DNA from 2 places in the Bradyrhizobium sp. USDA 4506 genome. Region 2 is predicted to be linked to the other one. Evidence: riboswitches for the same ligand, from Rfam matches in the RefSeq annotation. Region 2 holds a riboswitch; the other holds the start of a gene.
What was found. A riboswitch is a leader RNA that binds a small molecule or an ion and turns the genes downstream of it on or off. The one in region 2 is predicted to bind glycine.

Region 1: it holds a riboswitch for glycine, as region 2 does, so the genes downstream of both, gcvT (glycine cleavage system aminomethyltransferase GcvT) here and ACVIHF_RS19935 (D-amino acid dehydrogenase) in region 2, are expected to answer to the same signal.

What each region holds. Positions count from the first base shown of each region.
Region 1 covers NZ_JBSSBM010000002.1:3,907,489-3,910,894, forward strand. Annotated here, with positions in the region: gene alaS (alanine--tRNA ligase) at 1-1,454, opposite strand, end outside; glycine riboswitch at 1,657-1,745, shown strand; gene gcvT (glycine cleavage system aminomethyltransferase GcvT) at 1,887-3,032, shown strand; gene gcvH (glycine cleavage system protein GcvH) at 3,052-3,406, shown strand, end outside.
Region 2 covers NZ_JBSSBM010000002.1:3,738,660-3,742,065, forward strand. Annotated here, with positions in the region: gene ACVIHF_RS19925 (ABC transporter substrate-binding protein) at 1-29, opposite strand, end outside; gene ACVIHF_RS19930 (M20/M25/M40 family metallo-hydrolase) at 295-1,425, shown strand; glycine riboswitch at 1,518-1,624, shown strand; glycine riboswitch at 1,628-1,742, shown strand; gene ACVIHF_RS19935 (D-amino acid dehydrogenase) at 1,809-3,167, shown strand; gene ACVIHF_RS19940 (ABC transporter permease) at 3,328-3,406, shown strand, end outside.

The DNA.
Region 1 (3,406 bases), 170 kb from region 2:
CCGGCCTTCAGGCTCTCGACCTCGGCGCCGTCCTTGATCAGCGCCGTCACCGCGCCTTCCGCGCTCTCGGTCTCGTAGCCGAGGAATTCGGTCGCACCGAGCTTCTCGCGCAGCGGGAACCAGATCGCCTCGCTCGCCGCCTCGCCCGAGCCCGCCCACGAGGCACGCGCCTTGACGCGCTGCCGCTCCATCGCGTCGGTGAACGACGCCTGGTCGACGCTGATGCCGCGCGACTTCAGCGCGTCCTGCGTCAGATCGAGCGGGAAGCCGTAGGTGTCGTACAGCGTGAACGCGGTGTCGCCGTCGAACATGTCGCCCTTCTTGAGGCCGGCGCTCTTCTCGTCGAGGATCGACAGGCCGCGCGCCAGCGTCTTGCGGAAGCGCGTCTCCTCCAGCCGCAGCGTCTCCTCGATCAGCTTCTCCGCACGGACCAGATCCGGATAGGCCTGGCCCATCTCGCGGACCAGCGCCCAGACCAGGCGATGCATCAGCGGCTCGCTCGCGCCCAAGAGCTGTGCATGGCGCATCGCGCGGCGCATGATCCGGCGCAGCACGTAGCCGCGGCCCTCGTTCGACGGCAGCACGCCGTCGGTGATCAGGAACGCGGACGAGCGCAGATGGTCCGCGATCACCCGATACGACCCAACGTTCTGCTCGTTCGGACCGTGCCCGAGGGTAGACGCGGCGGCATCGATCAGATTGCGGAACAGATCGGTCTCGAACACGCTCTCGACGCCCTGCAGGATGCAGGCCATGCGCTCGAGCCCCATGCCGGTGTCGATCGAGGGACGCGGCAGCGCTACGCGCTCCTCCTTCGTCACCTGCTCGTACTGCATGAACACCAGATTCCAGAATTCGAGGAAGCGATCGCCATCCTCATCCGGGCTGCCCGGAGGGCCGCCCCAGATGTGCTCGCCGCGGTCGATGAAGATTTCGGAGCACGGTCCGCACGGGCCGGTGTCGCCCATCGCCCAGAAATTGTCCGAGGTCGGGATGCGGATGATGCGGTCGTCCGAGAAGCCCGCGATCTTCTTCCAGTAGCCGGCCGCCTCGTCGTCGGTGTGGTAGACGGTGACCAGCAGCTTGTCCTTCTTCAGCCCGAAATCCTTGGTGATCAGATTCCAGGCGAGCTCGATCGCGCGCTCCTTGAAGTAATCGCCGAACGAGAAGTTGCCGAGCATCTCGAAGAAGGTGAGATGGCGCGCGGTGTAGCCGACATTGTCGAGGTCGTTATGCTTGCCGCCGGCGCGCACGCACTTCTGCGACGTCGTGGCGCGCTGGTAGCCGCGCTTCTCGACGCCGGTGAAGACGTTCTTGAACTGCACCATGCCGGCATTGGTGAACATCAAGGTCGGGTCGTTGCGCGGAACCAGCGGCGACGAGGCCACGATCTCGTGCCCGTTCTCCTTGAAGAAGTTCAGAAATGTCGACCTGATGTCGTTGACGCTGCTCATGTTCATCCAATCGGAAAAAGGGGCCGGCCAGCCGCAAAAAGGCGTCATTTTCCGGCCGAACGCTTTTAGACATTGCCAGCTGCGGTGTCCAGAAACTGTGCAGGCGGATCATGGGCTTGCCGCGGCAGCACAAAGCCCATTGGATAGTTGCTGCAGCTGCGTTGACAGTCTTGGTGGCGCCGTGTTTTCTACCTACCTATACCTAGTCACGTCGGGAGAGACCGGCCTTACCGCCGGCGCCGAAGGAGCAACCGCCCCGGAAACTCTCAGGCAAAAGGACCGCGTGACGTCTGACATCTGGAAAGAGACGCTGGGGTTCGCCCCGATGCGTCCGCCGACGGGATAATACTCTCAGGCACAGCGACAGATGGGGCTTTCTGCAGGTTTCTCAAGGGGAAATAGGTCCCCGGCGGGAACCGCGAGGGCCCTGTGATGCTTGCGCGCGAAACCTCCCCGCTGAAACAGACCCCGCTGCACGCGCTGCACCTTGCGCGCGGCGCCAAGATGGTGCCGTTCGCCGGCTATGACATGCCGGTGCAATACGCGGCCGGCGTGCTGAAGGAGCACCTGCACACCCGCAAGGAAGCCGGCCTGTTCGATGTGTCGCACATGGGCCAGCTCGTGCTGAGGGCCAAATCTGGCAAGGTCGCGGATGCCGCGCTCGCGCTGGAAAAACTGGTGCCGCAGGACATCGTCGGTATCGCGCCGGGACGGCAGCGCTACGCGCAATTCACTAACAATGACGGTGGCCTGCTCGACGACCTGATGGTGGCGAATTTCGGAGATCACCTGTTCCTGGTGGTCAACGCCGCCTGCAAGGCCGAGGACGAGGCGCATCTCCGCGCGCATCTCTCCGACGCCTGCGAGATCATCTCGCTGGCCGACCGCGCGCTGATCGCGCTGCAGGGCCCGAAAGCCGAATCGGCGCTGGCGAATCTTTGTGCGGATGTCAGTTCGATGAAATTCATGGATGCCGGTCCGCGCGGCGTCGGCGACGTCGACTGCTTCGTCTCGCGCTCCGGCTATACCGGCGAGGACGGCTTTGAGATCTCGGTGCCCGCAGACAAGGTGGAAGCCCTGGTCACCGCGCTGCTCGACAATCCCGACGTGTTGCCGATCGGGCTCGGCGCGCGCGACAGCCTGCGGCTCGAAGCCGGGCTGTGCCTCTATGGCCATGACATCGACACCACGACGACGCCGGTCGAAGGCGCGCTGGAATGGTCGGTGCAGAAGGTTCGCCGCAGCGGCGGCGCCCGCGCCGGCGGCTTCCCCGGCGCCGACAAAATTCTCGCGCAATTCGCAGATGGCGCTGCGCGCCGACGGGTCGGCCTGAAGCCTGACGGCCGCGCACCGGTGCGCGAAGGCGCCGCGCTGTTCGCCGATGCCGGCTCGACCGAGCAGATCGGCAAGGTGACCTCGGGCGGCTTCGGCCCGAGCCTCAATGCGCCGGTTGCGATGGGCTACCTGCCCACGGCCCTTTCCGCCGTCGGCACCACCGTTTTCGCCGAAGTGCGCGGCCAGCGGCTGCCGCTGAAAGTCGCCGCTACGCCCTTCGTCCCCAATACCTACAAACGCTGAACGCCAAAGGATCGACCCCATGACGACGCTGTACACGTCCGACCACGAATGGCTCCGCATCGAGGGCGACGTCGCCACGATCGGGATCACCGACTATGCGCAGTCGCAGCTCGGCGACGTCGTGTTCGTCGAACTGCCCAAGGTCGGCCGCAGCCTGAAGAAGGCCGAGGCCGCCGCTGTCGTCGAATCCGTCAAGGCCGCTTCCGACGTCTACGCGCCGATCGCCGGCGAGGTGGTCGAGGTCAACGACGCGCTCGCCGCCGAGCCCGCGCTGGTCAATTCCGACGCCGGCGGCAAGGCCTGGTTCTTCAAGCTGAAGATTGCCGACAAGGGCGAGCTCGGCGGCCTGATGGACGAGGCCGCCTACGCCGCGC
Region 2 (3,406 bases):
CGGTGTTTCCAACGCGAGATAGGGAACATGCAATCTCTCCTGACGTGTAACTGGTCAAAGCCGGCTTATTCGTTATGCATGTGGTTCGTTATTTAGGCGAACTAACATGCTGTATGGCTTGTGAAATCGAGACTTGCACCAAGCGCCAAGCGCGTCAATCGGTTTCAGGTCGCATCGGACGTACACAAACGAATGAGGCCGCGCGCCAGATTTTGGCTTTACAAAATCGTCGGCTGAGATTTTCGTAACGCGCGCGCGATGCCGGCGCCGTCAGAACAACAAGAGAGAACAACGATGAACCCCGCCAATCTCCCCTTTGATTCCGAAACGATGCTGCAGGGCCTGCGCAGCTGGGTGGAATGCGAAAGCCCGACCTGGGACGCCGCCGCGGTCGAACGCATGCTCGATCTCGCCGCCCGCGAGATGGCGATCATGGGTGCGACGATCGAGCGCATCGCCGGACGCCAGGGCTTCGCGGGCTGCGTCCGCGCCCGTTTTCCCCATCCGAAACAAGGCCAGCCCGGCATCCTGATCGCCGGCCATCTGGACACCGTTCACCCCGTCGGCACCATCGAGAACCTGAAGTGGCGGCGCGAAGGCAACAAGTGCTTCGGGCCGGGCATCTTCGACATGAAGGGCGGCAACTACCTGTCGATCGAGGCGATCAGGCAATTGGCGCGCGCCTCTTTCACGACTCCGCTGCCGATCACCGTGCTGTTCACCCCCGACGAAGAGGTCGGCACGCCGTCGACGCGCGACATCATCGAGGCGGAAGCCGCGCGCAACAAATATGTGCTGGTGCCGGAGCCCGGCCGTCCAAACAACGGCGTCGTCACCGGCCGCTATGCGATCGCGCGCTTCAACCTGGAAGCCACCGGCAAGCCCAGCCATGCCGGCGCAACGCTGTCTTCCGGCCGCTCCGCGATCCGCGAGATGGCGCGGCAGATCATCGCCATCGACGGCATGACCACCGAGGACTGCACCTTCTCGGTCGGCATCGTGCATGGCGGCCAGTGGGTCAATTGCGTCGCAACGACCTGCACCGGCGAAGCGCTCAGCATGGCCAAGCGCCAGGCCGATCTCGACCGTGGCGTCGAGCGCATGCTGGCACTGTCGGGCACCGCCAACGACGTGACCTTCAAGGTGACGCGCGGCGTCACCCGCCCGGTGTGGGAGCCCGATGCGGGCACCATGGCGCTCTATGAAAAGGCAAAAGGCCTTGCTGCAGCGATGGGTCTCGATCTGCCGCACGGCAGCGCCGGCGGCGGCTCGGACGGCAACTTCACCGGCGCGATGGGCATCCCCACGCTCGACGGCCTCGGCGTTCGCGGCGCCGATGCACATACGCTCAACGAGCACATCGAGGTCGACAGCCTCGCCGAACGCGGCCGCCTGATGGCGGCACTGCTGGCGACGCTGGACTGACATCGATTTGCACTGCACAACACGTTGGCACTGCCGGATCGAAATTTAGCCTTGTCCATTTTTAAGGCTTCGCCTACGGTCCGGCCGTCCAACGCGACGATGCGGGAGAGATCGAAGCGACAACGTTCGTGTTGTTGCCTTCGGCGCCGACGGAGCAACCGCCCCGGAAACTCTCAGGCAAAAGGACTGTATCGTCAGGACGATCTGGAGAGAGACGAACATGGCCGCACATCAAGGGCCATGACGTCCACCGAAGGGGATAGTTCGCTTCTGGCCCCGGCCCGATGCGGATCAAGCTCTCAGGTACCGTGACAGATGGGGCGCCGAATGCCGGTTTGACCGGTGGTTCGGCGACTCTAACCCACGGGAGCCTGACAACCATCATGCCACATATCGCGATTATCGGCGCCGGCATCACCGGCGTAACGACGGCCTATGCCCTGCTTGAACGCGGCTACAAGGTGACTGTCCTTGACAGGCATCGCTACGCCGCGATGGAAACCTCGTTCGCCAATGGCGGACAACTCTCCGCCAGCAATGCCGAGGTATGGAACAGCGCCGCGACCATTCTGAAGGGGCTGCGCTGGATGTTGAGAAGCGACGCGCCGCTGCTGATGAACCCGAAGCCGAGCTGGCACAAATATTCCTGGATCGGCGAGTTCGTAGGCCACATCACGCGCTATCGCGGCAACACCATCGAGACCACGAAGCTCGCCATCGAAGCGCGCAAGCATCTGTTCTCGATCGCAGAGCGCGAAAACATCGCCTTCGATCTCGAACGCCGCGGCATCCTGCACGTCTATCACGACAGGGCCGGCTTCGAAGCCGGCCTCAAGGTCAACACGCTGCTGCAGCAAGGCGGGCTCGACCGCCGGCCGGTGACCCCGGACGAGATCCGCGTCATCGAACCCGCGCTGCAGACAACCTGCTATGGCGGCTTCTTCACGCCGTCCGACGCGACCGGCGATATTCACAAATTCACGCGTGGGCTTGCCGACGCCTGCATCCGCCGTGGCGCGAGCTTCGTCCATGAAGCCGACGTCGACACGATCGCACACGGCGATGACGGCTTCCGCATCGGCTGGAACGAAGCTGCTTCACATGATGCTGCGGTCGCGACGCGACAGCAGCTACAGGCGGACGGGATCGTGATTTGCGCCGGCGTGGCGAGCCGCCACTTCGCCAGCCTGCTCAACGACCGCGTCAATGTCTATCCGGTGAAGGGCTATTCGATCACGGTGCAGCTCGATGCGCCGCAAAGCCGGAATGCGGCCCCAACCGTCAGCCTGCTCGATGAAGCTGCGAAGATCGTCACCAGCCGGCTCGGCGCCGACCGCTTCCGCGTCGCCGGCACCGCCGAGTTCAACGGCTTCAACCGCGACATTCGCGCCGATCGCATTCAACCGCTGGTGGACTGGGTGCGGCATCATTTCCCGGAGATCGATACGTCGAAAGTCGTGCCATGGGCGGGCCTGCGCCCGATGATGCCGAACATGATGCCGGTGGTTCGCGCCGGACGGATTCCGGGCGTGTTCTACAATACGGGCCACGGTCATCTCGGCTGGACGCTGTCGGCGGCGACGGCGCAGATGGTGGCCCAGGCGATCGACGATTGGCGCGACCTCGACACGCCGCCGATGGCGCCGTCGTTCGGCGCCGGGCTCGATGTGCCCGCCGACGCGCGCAAAGCTGAAATCAATCCACCTTCCAGTGGACTGCTTCGAACTTCACCGGAGGAATAATCGCGGCCAACAGGACTGATTAGCTGCACCGCAAAATCCGCAGCACCGATGGCATGGGACTTGCTCAAGTTCTACCGTGAGTCTGCTACCATCTGTGCTACGGTCTGGTGTGCAACGGTCCCGCTGCGGACTTCATCGACCACAACCCAACGGATCAAATTTGCTCGGATATCTGCTTCGCCGCATCCTCGCCGCCATTCCCGTGATGGGCGTGGTGGCTCTGTTCGTGTTCCTGTTGC